DNA from 3 places in the Pseudarthrobacter sp. NPDC058196 genome. Region 1 is predicted to be linked to each of the others. Evidence: riboswitches for the same ligand, from Rfam matches in the RefSeq annotation. Region 1 holds a riboswitch; each other region holds the start of a gene.
The links. A riboswitch is a leader RNA that binds a small molecule or an ion and turns the genes downstream of it on or off. The one in region 1 is predicted to bind thiamine pyrophosphate.
Positions count from the first base shown of each region.

Region 2: another riboswitch for thiamine pyrophosphate. It lies ahead of thiO (glycine oxidase ThiO); the one in region 1 lies ahead of thiD (bifunctional hydroxymethylpyrimidine kinase/phosphomethylpyrimidine kinase).
Region 3: another riboswitch for thiamine pyrophosphate. It lies ahead of thiC (phosphomethylpyrimidine synthase ThiC); the one in region 1 lies ahead of thiD (bifunctional hydroxymethylpyrimidine kinase/phosphomethylpyrimidine kinase).

Region 1 covers NZ_JBHVVN010000001.1:59,898-64,172, reverse strand. The annotation lists gene rplU (50S ribosomal protein L21) at 1-83, opposite strand, end outside; gene thiD (bifunctional hydroxymethylpyrimidine kinase/phosphomethylpyrimidine kinase) at 348-1,868, opposite strand; TPP riboswitch at 1,876-1,973, opposite strand; gene ACFVVC_RS00290 (Rne/Rng family ribonuclease) at 2,124-4,275, opposite strand, start outside.
Region 2 covers NZ_JBHVVN010000003.1:350,030-354,304, forward strand. The annotation lists gene ACFVVC_RS06605 (DUF3107 domain-containing protein) at 1-213, shown strand, start outside; gene ACFVVC_RS06610 (hypothetical protein) at 240-542, shown strand; gene ACFVVC_RS06615 (thiazole synthase) at 606-1,418, opposite strand; gene thiS (sulfur carrier protein ThiS) at 1,423-1,659, opposite strand; gene thiO (glycine oxidase ThiO) at 1,656-2,948, opposite strand; TPP riboswitch at 2,943-3,062, opposite strand; gene thiE (thiamine phosphate synthase) at 3,090-3,782, shown strand; gene ACFVVC_RS06635 (RNB domain-containing ribonuclease) at 3,812-4,275, shown strand, end outside.
Region 3 covers NZ_JBHVVN010000003.1:16,224-20,498, reverse strand. The annotation lists gene thiC (phosphomethylpyrimidine synthase ThiC) at 1-1,332, opposite strand, end outside; TPP riboswitch at 1,328-1,435, opposite strand; gene ACFVVC_RS05170 (amidohydrolase family protein) at 1,516-2,598, shown strand; gene ACFVVC_RS05165 (VOC family protein) at 2,700-3,575, shown strand; gene ACFVVC_RS05160 (hypothetical protein) at 3,737-4,192, shown strand.

The DNA of each region.
Region 1 (4,275 bases):
CCGGCGACGCGGTTCAGGGTAACGAAGTCTCCAACGGAAACCTTCTCTTGGCGGCCGCCTGCGCGGACAATCGCGTACACCACTTGGGAACTCACTTCTCTCGACGTTTATAACAAAATTTGCGTGCGGAACCGACTCAATAAAAGCCTGGTTTCTCGCTGTGCCTCAACGCCGTGGGGTCATAACCCAAGTGTTGGCGTAAGCACCGAAGATCCAGAATACGCTAAATCCGTCTCCAGCCGCAAATGAGGCTGGTTCCGGAGGGCCGGCTGTGATAGTAACCACAACCTGGCATGCAGCGCCGCAACCGTGCGTATCCATTGTAGCCGGGGCGCCGCCATCGGTCGTCAGGAGTGGATGCGCGGCGCGTCGAAGAATTCCATTTCAAGCCGGCAGGACTGCTTGAACGCCGTCACCATGGCCGCCTGTTCGTGGTCGGAGGCCTTCCGTCCGGCCTCGTCCACGATGGCGATGGCCTGCCGGGTGGCCTCAGCGAAGCCTTCGTCGGCATAGGTGCGGATCCACGCAGCGTAGGCGTGCCCGTCCGGTTCGCCTGCCGCGAGGAACTGGGCGTGCAGTGTCCTGCCAACCTCGGCGTAGAGCCAGAAGCAGGGAAGGACAGCAGCGGCCAGGACGGCATAGCTGCCCGACGCCGAGACGGCAGTGAGGTGGTCAACGTAGGACTTGGTGACCGGCCCAAGGCCCGTCTGCCCGGGCCGGGTGCTGAGCCACGAGCGGTGCAGCTCCGATTCCACCTCCAGGCACTGCCGGGCCGAGCCTGCCCAGAACAGCTGCTCCGCCTCGGAGGGGGCCAGGGCGCTGGCCCGGGCCAGCACCCGGGAGTATCCGTTCAGGTACTGGGCGTCCTGGGCGAGATAGTAGGCGAAGTCCTTCTCGGCCAGTTCGCCCGAGACCAGGCCGAGGATGAAGTCCAGGGCGTAAATATCCGCCAGGTCCTGCCGGGCTTCGGCCCAAAGCCGTGCCGCGAAGCCGCCTTCCCGGAGGTGGGGCCGTACATGGTGGAAGTGGTGCACGGGTCCGCTCCCCTGGCCCACCTCCAGCTGGCCGGACTCCTCAAGCGCTCCGGCCAGCCAAGGCTTGACCGTCCGCAGTGACGCCTCCCAGTCGCCCAGCCGCGCCTGGACCGTTGCCATGGCAGAGGACAGCGAACAACCCGTGCCGTGGCTGTTGCCGGTGTTGACGCGGGCGCCAGGCACTTCCACGACGTCACGGGCCAGCAGGCCGGCGGTGTTCACCAGTGCGTCCGGGCAGCCCTCCCCTGACAGGTGTCCGCCCTTGACCAGGACGGTGGCGCCTGTGGCATCCGCCAGGCGCCTGCCCTGCTCCAGTGCGGCTTCCCAGTCCCCCGCGGGTTCTTCGCCCACGAGCATGGCCAGTTCCGGAAGGTTGGGGGTGATGAGGTGGGCAAGCGGCAGCAGGTCGCGGAGGGCGGCTTCGGCGGATTCCTTCAGCAGCCGGTCGCCGCTGGTGGCCACCATCACCGGGTCCAGGACCACGACGGCGGGACGCACCTTCTCGAGCCACTGCCTGACCGTGCGGATCACCGCTTCGTCGCCGAGCATGCCAATCTTGACGGCGTCGATGGTGATGTCGTCGCTGACGGCATCGAGTTGCTGGGCCAAAAATGCAGCAGGCGGAACGTGGACGGCCACGACGCCGCGGGTATTCTGCGCCGTGAGTGCTGTGATGGCGGCCATGCCATACCCGCCGTGCGCTGCAATGCTTTTCAGATCCGCCTGGATTCCTGCTCCGCCGGATGGATCCGAGCCCGCGATGGAGAGGACGCGTGGGATGTCGCGGCCCCCAGGGGTTCCGAAGGGGTCAGTGGAGGCAGTTGGCAGGGGCATGGAGAGGGTCGAAGACAACAGACATCCCTTCGCCGGTACTAGCCGGACAGGTTCAACGGGTGTGGATCTCAGCCGGCCTTCTGCGCGGCACCCCGTGTCGGATTCCCAGCCTAGCCGGTGGCACGGTGGCACGGTGAAGGTGACAGCGTCCGGATACAGGAAGTCCCCGCTTCGTGGACTGTTCCCCCTGAATTTTCGGGGGGAATAGTCCACGAAGCGGGGACTTCACTTATCGACGCGGTGGCCTGCCGGGATTTACAGCTCCGAAGCCGGGACGCCCACGCCGAGGATGATCGGTTCCTCGGAGCGCTTGCCGGTATCCGCCGCCTGCTGGTTCGCGGGCTCGGGGACCTTCGCTGCGTGCGAGTGCCCCGTGGTGGCGGGTTGGACGTTCTCATGGTGCTGGACGGCGGTTTCGTTGGCGGCACCCTGGGCGCGGCTGGCGGCACGGTGGCGGCGCGGCCTGCGCTGCCTGGTCTGCTCCAGCGTGTGGTCGGAGTAGTCCTTCCCGGCCGGTGCTTCCGCGGCGCGCGCCTGGGCTTCGCCGCCCTGCGGCCGGCTTTCCTGCGCGGCCTGTTCCGTTGCCTCATCAGCGGCTGCGGGGTTTTCCGGTGCGGCCTCAACGGCGGATTCCGGCTGGCCGAGGTGCGCGAATGCTTCCGCGAGACGGTCCAGCGTCAGGGCGGCCTTGGGGTGCTGCTCCTCCGCGTGCTCCACGAACGGAAGCGGTACTTTCTCGCCGCCGAACGTCAGGACCGCTGCGGGACGCCCGTGCGCATCGGCGTCGTGCTTCTCCGCGTCAGCTGCCGGAGCAGGCTGGACCGGCGCTTGCGGGGCCGGAGCCTGCCCTGCCGGGGCGTGCCGGGCAGCTGCCAGCTCGTCGTCGTGCAGGTGCGCCGCGTGGGCCGCTGCGGCGATGTTCGCCAGGGCAAGCCGGGTGGCCTCAGCCTTGGCGTGCCGCTCGGCGTCGGTGGGGTCCGGTTGGACGGTGTGCACATGCACCGCCGGTGCCGGAACGGCCTCGGCCTGCTGGCTACCGCGTCCACGGCGGCGTTTCCGCTCGGTGCGGGCACCGGGCTGGCCGGCGTCGGTCCGCTGCCCCTCCGGGCGGTGGGCCTCCCCACGGGTGTCGGGACGGTTGTCGGCGCGCTGGACGTGGTGTTCGGCCGCCACGATGTTGGCCCGGCGGTGCTCCACCGGATCGTCGTGGGTCACCACGCCGCGTCCAGCGCATGCCTCGCACTGCTCGCCGAAGACTTCCAGCAGGCCGGTGCCCATGCGCTTGCGCGTCATCTGGACCAGGCCCAGGGACGTGACCTCGGCAACCTGGTGCTTGGTCCGGTCACGGCCCAGGCACTCGACGAGGCGGCGCAGGACCAGGTCGCGGTTGGACTCGAGAACCATGTCAATGAAGTCGATCACAATGATGCCGCCGATGTCGCGCAGCCTCAGCTGGCGGACCACTTCCTCGGCAGCTTCGAGGTTGTTCTTGGTAACGGTTTCCTCAAGGTTGCCGCCGCTGCCGGTGAATTTGCCGGTGTTGACGTCCACCACGGTCATGGCTTCGGTGCGGTCGATGACCAGGGAGCCGCCGGATGGCAGGAACACCTTGCGCTCGAGCGCCTTGTGGATCTGCTCGTCGATGCGCCAGGCAGAGAAGATGTCCTGGTCCTTGGTCCACTTCTCGAGGCGGCCCACCAGGTCCGGGGCCACGTAGGTGACGTAGGCCTCGATGGTGTCCCAGGCTTCCTCGCCGGAGACGATGAGCTTGGAAAAGTCTTCGTTGAAGACGTCGCGGACCACCTTGATGGTCAGGTCCGGTTCGCCGTACAGCAGTTCGGGGGCAAGGACCTTGGTGGAGGTGGACTGGCTCTCGATGCCTTCCCACTGCGCGCGGAGGCGGTTGATGTCGTGCGTGAGTTCCTCTTCAGAAGCACCCTCTGCCGCGGTGCGGACAATGACACCGGCGTGCTCGGGGAGGCGGTCCTTGAGGATGCGCTTGAGGCGGTTGCGTTCGACGTCGGGCAGCTTGCGCGAGATGCCCGTCATGGAGCCGCCGGGCACGTACACCAAGTAGCGTCCGGGCAGGGAAATCTGGCTGGTGAGGCGGGCGCCCTTGTGGCCCACGGGGTCCTTGGTCACCTGGACCAGGACGGTGTCGCCGGACTTCAGAGCGTTTTCGATGCGGCGCTGCTTGCCTTCGAGGTTGACGGCTTCCCAGTTGACCTCGCCGGCGTACAGCACGGCGTTACGGCCGCGCCCGATGTCCACGAACGCCGCTTCCATGGACGGCAGCACGTTCTGGACCTTGCCCAGGTACACGTTGCCGATCAGCGAGTCCTGCTGGGTCTTGGACACGAAGTGCTCGGCCAGGACGCCGTCTTCGAGGACGCCGATCTGGATTCTG
Region 2 (4,275 bases), on a different contig from region 1:
ATCGGCGTTCAAAACGTTGGCCGCGAAATCGTGCTCGAATCAGCGCAGGATGCTGAGACGGTGGCCAAGACTGTTGGTGAAGCCATCAACGAAGGCACCCAGTTGCGCCTGAAGGATGACAAGGGACGCCTGATCATTGTTCCCGGCAGCGCACTGGCGTATGTGGAAATCGGCGCCGAAGAGGTCCGCCGCGTAGGTTTCGGCCAGTTCTAGGCCGCCCGCACGTTCCAAGGAGATCCATGCTGTCGCTGACCATCGTGGTGCTGGCCACGCTCGCCGCCGGGTTCATCGTCTGGGCCAATGACAAACGCCACGCCCGGTACGGCGCAGGCGTGCCTGCCGGTATCGCGGTGGGGGTTGCCGCGATGGCGTGGATCATCCTTATGACGGCAGGCTTCGGCTACCTTCCGGGGCTGACGTGGCTTCCCTGGGTCTTGCCGATCGTCCTCGGTACTGCTGCGGCCATCGCCGTCGTCGTGTACTTGGGCCGCACCCGTGCACGCCATGACGTCGAGCGGCTGAACGCGGTCCTGCGGAGCTGAACCGCCCCTGACGCTAACTGTGGCCACCACCCCGACGGGTGGTGGCCACAGTTATTTAACGGCCTAGAGGAACTCTGCCCGGCCTTCCATGGCCGATGACGCAAGGGCGTGTTCCCGGCGCGGGATGCGTCCGGCAGCCCTCGCCAGCCTGCCCGCAATGACGGCGTGCTTGAACGCTTCGCCCATCAGAGCCGGGTTCTGCGCCCGCGTCACGGCCGTGGCCAGCAGAACGGCGTCGCAGCCCAGCTCCATGGCCAGGGCGGCGTCGGAGGCTGTGCCAATGCCGGCGTCCAGGACCACGGGCACCGAGGCGCGGGACACGATGAGCTCGATGTTGTGCGGGTTCAGGATGCCCAGTCCGGTGCCGATCGGTGCGCCGAGGGGCATCACGGCGGTGGCGCCAAGGTTTTCCAGCCGCAGTGCCAGCACCGGATCGTCGTTGGTGTAGGCGAAGACCTTGAAGCCGCGGTTGACCAGCTGCTCGGTGGCGTCAACAAGTTCCACGGCGTCCGGCAGCAGGGTCTGTTCGTCGGCGATGACCTCCAGCTTCACCCAGTCGGTTTCGAGCGCTTCCCGGGCCAGTTCCGCGGTGAGGACGGCGTCGCGGGCGGTGAAGCAGCCGGCGGTGTTGGGCAGGACCTTGATCCCGTGGTCCACCAGCAGCTGGAACAGCGAGCCGGTTTCTGCTGTTGAGTAGCGCCGCATGGCCACTGTGGTCAGCGCCGTGCCGGAGGCCAGGAGCGCGGCGCCCAGTCCGTCCAGGCTGGGCGCACCGCCGGTGCCCATGATGAGCCGGGATCCCAGGGCGAGGCCGTCGATCACCAGTGCGTCGTCGGCGGCGTGGCTTGCGGTGTTGATGGTGCCGGTTTCGGTCATGGTGTCAGCCTCCCTGAACTGCGGTGACGAGTTCGATGTCGTCGCCGTCGGCGAGCGCGGTACCGAACCATTGGCTGCGCGGCACCACTTGGGCGTTGTGTGCGACGGCGACGCCCAGTTTCCCGCCGTCCGTCGCCTGGCCGTTGGGAGCCAGCGGCCGCCCGGTGACCTGGCTGACGAGCGTGGTGATGGAGGCGCCGTCGTCCACTGAGTGCGGGTTTCCGTTGAGGGTGATGTTCACGCTGTCTCCTTCATGTGGGGGCTTGGTACGGCCACGGCCGGCCTGGAAAAACGGTCCGGGCTGAACGGCGCCCAGCGGGGATCGGCTGCGCCGTCCAGCAGTGCTGCGCAGATCGCCGCTGCGGCAGGAGTGAGCAGGACTCCGTGCCGGAAGAACCCCGTGGCGATGATCAGCCCCGGTATGTGCCCGTCCGCTGGACCGCCGGATCCCATGGACACCGCAACCCGGCCCAGCAGGGGTGCATTGTCGGGGGTCCCGGGGCGCGCACGGGCGGTGCATTCCAGGAGTTCGAGTTCGGCGACGGCGGGAACCAGCGCCTGGGCGTCCCGGAGCAGCTGGTACACGCTGCCGGCGCTCACGGCGTCGGAGAGCGCGTCCTCCCGTTGGGAGGCGCCGATAACCACCGTCCCGTCCTCCCGGGGCACGATGTACACCGGGATCCCGTGGACCAGCCCGCGCACCGTGGCGGTAACCAGCGGGCGGAGGTGCCGGGGCACGGAAAGCCGGAGGATGTCCCCGTGCACCGGGCGCAGAGGCAGTTCAAGGCCGTGGGGCAGGCCGTCCAGGGACGCGGCGTGCAGGCCGTTGGCCACCACCGTTTCCGCCGCCAGGACAGTGCTGCCGCTCCCCAGGCGGACGCCGGCCACCGTCCCGTCTCTCCACAGCAGTCCGGCCGCGCGTTCCGGTACTGCATACCCCTCACCGGCGCCGGCGACCGCCAGCTCCGGGGTTTCGCGCGCTCCTGCGGCGAGGGCCAGCCGCACGGACGCTATCAGTTTCCTCGGGTCCACCTGGTGGTCCGCCGGGGTGTCCAGCGCGCATGAGATCCCCGGGCTCAGCAGGGGTTCGCGGCTGCGGGCTTCACGCACGGTCAACGGTTCCACCTCCAGGCCGCTGGCCTGCTGCACTGCGCGCAGGTCCATCAGCGCCCGCCGGTCTGCGGCGTCGACACCGACGGCGAGGGTGGGGGTCGTCAGGTAGCCGGTCCCGGCACCGGCTGCGGCGGCGGCGACGCCGGCAGCGAAGCCAGGCCAACGGGATGATGCGTCGAGCATGAGGTCCAGGAGGTCCTCTTCCTGGTAGTGCAGCTCGCTGACGGGGGCCAGCATGCCGGCAGCGGCCCAGCTGGCGCCGGCCCCTGGTGCGTCATCGATGAGCACAACGGACCGACCGGAGCGCTGGACTTCCCAGGCGATTCCGTGTCCCACCACTCCCGCACCGATGACGGCGACGTCGGCCCGGATGGCGTCGTCGGCAGGCCCGGGCAGGCAGTTCTTGGAGGTAGCCATGGCGTGGTTCCTTCCCTACGCCGGTATTAGCCGGATCAGGTCAAGCGGTCGGCTCTGACGCCCTCTCAGCCCGGCGCTTTGTGACAGCTGCCGCGGGCTCCCGCAGTACCAGCCCAGTTTAGAGGAACTAGGCTGGCAGGCATGAATATGTCCCCTTCCTCCTTTCCTGCCCTTGGGGCGGCCCGACTGTACCTCTGCACGGACGCGCGCCGGGACCGCGGCGACTTTGCCCGGTTCGTGGATGCCGCGTTCGCCGGCGGCGTGGACATTATCCAGTTGCGCGACAAGGGCATTGAAGCCGCAGAGGAACTGGACCTGCTGGCGGTCTTGAAGGATGCGGCGGTGCGCCACGGGCGGCTGTGGGCCGTCAACGACCGGGCCGACATCGCTGTCCTGTCCGGCGCACCGGTGTTCCACATCGGCCAAAAGGACCTTCCGCTGGCTGCCGCCCGCACGCTGGTGAACGGCAATGCCGCCGTCGGGCTGTCCAGCCACAGCCCGGACCAGGTCGATGCCGCACTCGCCGCCGCTGCCGGACCCTCCCACCTGGACTATTTCTGTGTGGGACCTGTCTGGGCCACGCCCACCAAACCGGGCCGGACCGCCGTCGGGCTTGACCTGGTCAAGTATGCCGCCAGGGCCGCCGCGGAGGCATCCAACCCGGTGCCGTGGTTTGCCATCGGGGGCATCGACCACGGGAACGTTCACCAGGTGGCGGAGGCTGGTGCACGAAGGATCGTGGTGGTCCGTGCCATTACCGAGGCGGCGGATCCCGCGGCCGCTGCCGCCTCCTTGCTCGACGCGCTGGACGCTGCCGGCCCCGGGCCTGCGTAAACCCAGGACTTGGAGTTACGCTGACTTTTGTGTCACATCATCGGTTGGCTCCCAATGTCCGCGACCATCGGAACGCCTTGGAAGAGGCACTGGGTGCGTTGCGGGCCGAACTAGAACTGCCAGGGCCTTATCCGGCAGCGGCCGTGGACGATGCCCGCGCCGCCGTCGCGGCCCTGAAGCTGCCGTCCTATGACCTGACCGCCGTTGAGTTCGTGACCATTGACCCCGCCTCGTCCACGGACCTGGACCAGGCCGTGTTCATCGAGCCGGACGGGAGCGGCTACCGGGTGCTGTACGCGATAGCCGATGTTCCGGCCTTCGTGGTGCCGGGTGGTCCGCTGGATACCGAAACCAGGCGCCGCGGACAAACGTTCTACGCCCCCGACGGCCGCATCCCGCTGCACCCGGAGGTCATCAGCGAAGGTGCCGGGAGCCTGCTGCCGGGCCAGGAGTGTTCGGCTTTCGTCTGGGAATTCATGCTCGACGCCGACGC
Region 3 (4,275 bases), on a different contig from region 1:
GTCGTAGCCGGGCGCGACATCGGTCACCAGCGGGCCGAGGGTGTAGAACGGCGCACCCTTGCACAGCTCCTGCTGCCGCTCCACATTTTCGCGGACCAGGTGGAACGGCACGTGGCCGGGGCCTTCCACCATCACCTGGACGTCGTACTCCCAAGCGCGCTGCGTCAGTTCGGCCAGCGTGTCCAGCTCGGCGAACTGCGCTGCGTCGTTGGCGTCCGCCGTGGAACCGGGCCGCAACCCGTCACCCAGGGAGAATGCGACGTCGTACTTGGCGAAGATTTCGCAGAGTTCGTCGAAGTGCGTGTACAGGAAGTTCTCCTGGTGGTGGGCCAGGCACCAGCCGGCCATGATCGATCCACCGCGCGAGACGATGCCCGTCACCCGGTTGGCCGTAAGCGGGACGTAGCGCAGCAGGACACCGGCGTGGATGGTCATGTAGTCCACGCCCTGCTCGCACTGCTCAATGACCGTGTCCCGGAAGATTTCCCAGGTCAGCGCGTTGGCCTCGCCGTTGACCTTTTCCAGTGCCTGGTAGATCGGCACGGTTCCGATCGGGACGGGAGAGTTGCGGATGATCCATTCCCTGGTGGTGTGGATGTCGTCCCCCGTGGACAGGTCCATCACCGTGTCCGCGCCCCACTGGGTAGCCCACTGGAGCTTGTCCACTTCTTCGGCGATGGAGCTCGTCACGGCGGAATTGCCGATGTTGGCGTTGATCTTCACCAGGAAGGCCTTGCCGATGATCATCGGCTCGGACTCGGGGTGGTTGATGTTGTTCGGGATGATGGCGCGCCCGGCGGCCACCTCGCTCCTGACCAGTTCCACGTCGCAGTTCTCCCGCAGCGCCACGAAGCGCATTTCCTGCGTGATGATGCCCTGCCGGGCGTAGTGCATTTGGGTTACTGTCCGGCCGTCGACGGCGCGGCGGGGCACCGGCCGGGCGCCCTTCCACTCCGCGGAGGCTGCTCCGCGGCGCACGGCCGAGCGGCCGTCGTCGAGCAGGTTGCGTTCCCTGCCGGTGTAGGCCTCGGTGTCCCCGCGCGCCACAATCCATTCGGCGCGGAAGGGCTGCAGCCCGCGCACGGGGTCGCTGCCGGGGCCCGCAGTCCGGTAGGTCCGGAAGGGGGGATTCGGCGTGCCGTTCGGCGATGGCTCAAGGGCGATTTCCGTCACCGGTACCCGGATCCCGGAACTGGCATCGTCGATCCATGCCAGGGAATGCGATGCCAGGGACTGCGTCACCGGCGGTGTGGATCCGGTGTCGGGACCGCTGGCCGAATCGGAACCGGACGGCAGCAGGGCAGGGTTCAACTGGGTGTTTTGCGTACTCAAGGGAATACTCACTTCCTTCGCCGGCATTACCCGGACAGGTTCAACGGTCGCAGGCTGCGTCAGCCCGATCTCAGCCCCTGCAAGGGCACCCGTGTGGTCAGCAACGAAGCTACCACAGCCCTCCGGAAGCCCGATGTAACAATCGATGATGCTAGCCTGACCGGGCAACGAAAGGATGCCCGGATGGCAGGAATCATTCACTTTCGCGGACCTGTCCTGGCTGCGCCGGAGCAGGTGCGGCACGGACTCTGGTCCGTGGACGGCACGCTCACTTTCCGCCGGCCCGCACCGCCACCTGACCGGGTACTTGACGGCTGGGTGTTGCCGGGCTTCGTGGACGCCCACTGCCACATCGGGCTGGGGCCGGCCGGTCCGGTGGAGGCCGCCGTGGCGGAGGCACAGGCGCTGGCGGACCTCAACGCCGGAACCCTGCTGGTCCGTGATGCCGGTTCGCCGGCCGATACTCGCTGGATGCAGGGCGGCAAGGAATTCCCGGTACTGATCCGCGCGGGCCGGCACATCGCCCGGACCCGGCGCTACCTTCGCGGCTTCGCCCACGAAGTCGAACCCGAGAGCCTCGTCGAGGCCGTGCGCAAGCAGGCCCGGGACGGTGACGGCTGGGTCAAACTGGTGGGGGACTGGATCGACCGGCGCGCCGGTGACCTGGCGCCCTCTTTTCCCGCCGCCGTCGTCCGCGACGCCGTCCGTGCCGCGCATGACGAAGGTGCGCGGGTGACGGCCCACTGCTTCGCCGAGGACACCCTGGACCAGATGCTCGACGCCGGCATCGACTGCATCGAGCACGCCACCGGGCTGCTGCCCCGCCACTTGCCCCGGTTCGCCGAGCAAGGCGTGCCGATCGTGCCCACCCTCATCAATATCGCCACGTTCCCGGACATTGCCGCCCAAGCGGAGCCCAAGTTTCCACGGTACGCGGCCCACATGAGGTCCCTCTGGGAGCGGAGGCTGGAGCGCGTAGCGCAGGCTTACGCCGCCGGCGTACGCATTTTCGCCGGAACGGACGCCGGCAGCGTCATCCGCCACGGCCGCATCGCGGACGAAATTCTCGCCCTGCACGGTGCGGGCCTGCCGATGGCTGCAGCACTGGATGCAGCGTGCTGGGCAGCCCGCCGCTGGCTCGGAGCGGACAGCCTGGAGGAGGGCGCACGCGCCGACGTGATCGTGTGCCGTGAGGATCCACGGGCGGTCCCGGAGACCATCGGCAGGCTGGAACACGTCGTGCTCGGCGGCCGCATTATTCAATGACTGAAAGGGGGGGTCCGGGACTTGGAATAAATTGAAGCTTCAAGTAATTTTAATAGGTGACAGGCCGCCATCGGGACGGCCGCCAATCCAAGGAGCCTCCAATGACCACAGCAGCCAACAGCCAGGACCTGCTTCCTGCCGACCTCGCCATGGGCACGGTGATGCTCAAGGTGGGGGACATGAAGGTCATGACCGACTACTACCAGCGCGCACTGGGCCTGGAGGTGGTGGCTGAGCAGGATGGCGGACTGTACCTCGGCCGTCTGGGCCGCCCGCTGGTCCACCTGGCCCCGGCTCCGGGGCTGAACCTGCCCGGCAGGGGAGAGGCCGGACTGTTCCACACCGCGCTGCTGTTTGAAAACCAGGCCTCCCTCGCCGCCACCATCGCCACGGCGGCGCAATACGAGCCGATGTCCTTCACCGGCAGCGCCGACCACTTGGTCAGCGAAGCCTTTTATTTCACCGATCCGGAAGGCAACGGCATCGAACTGTACTGGGACCGGCCGCGCAGCAACTGGTCCTGGAACGGGACGGACGTGGTGATGGACAGCCTCGCGCTGCCCCCGCAGCGCTACCTGGAGCAGCACCTCACTGAGGAATCGCTGGAAGGCCAGCGCGTGACGGCCGCAGGAGTGGGCCACGTCCACCTCCAGGTGGGAGACGTCCAGACGGCGCGTGACTTCTACGTGGGCACCCTCGGTTTCGAAAAGACGGCGGGCTGGCACGGGCAGGCATTGTTCGTTTCCGCCGGCCGCTACCACCACCACATGGCCATGAACGTCTGGAACAGCCGCGGCGCCGGCCCGCGCAAGGACACCCTTGGGCTCGGCGAAGTCCTCATCGAAGTTCCTTCAGGGGACGACGTCGGCGCCTTGGCCGACCGCCTCAAGGTCGCCGGAGTGGCTGCCCACCACACGGGCGCCGAGCTTCGGTTCGAGGATCCGTGGCGCAACCGGCTGCGGGTGGCCGTCCGCTGAGCTTGCTGCGGACGGAGGCCGGCCGGGGCCGCCAGTTGCCCCGTGCGCCCCGGCCCGGCGCGTGCGCCTGCCGGTCCACAGCTACTAGGCTGATTCCGTACGGCCGGGACGCAGGCTGCTCCCGGCTCGCAGTTCCGCCAACGGAAGAAGGGCAAACAGCCATGGGCTTCACCGAGATCTTTGTTGCCACCCATGACGCCGCGCTTAAACGCGCCGGCCTCCTTGATGCAGGGAGCGCGCCCGCGGCAAACGGCGGTCCTGACGGCCATGCCGTGCGGATCGAGGGAGTCAGTGACTTCGAAATCGAACAGCTCGGCGACCTCGCCGGGACTGCCGTTCACGCGGGCGGCGCCGACTATGAGCTGACCATGGTGGACGTCGCCAGTGACTCCCTCCTCGCAGTTCCGCCTGCCATGGTCCGTGCGCTGGCAGACCTCCTGTCCTACGAGACTGAAGGTGAGGGCAACGTCCTCGAAGACGTCGCCGAGCAGTGGGCCGCCCAGGACGACATGCCCTTCGGTGCGGCCCAGGCCCGGACTTACGTGGAGCAACTCGCCAGGCTCGCGGCCGGGCTGGACGACGCCGAACGTACCGGGCTGTACGTCTGGTCCGCCTGACCGGCGCTGCAGGGTCCATCCCGCGGCCGGCGGCGGCGCAAAGCGCCGCAACGCCAAGTCGAAATAAGTTCGCTGATCTGGCA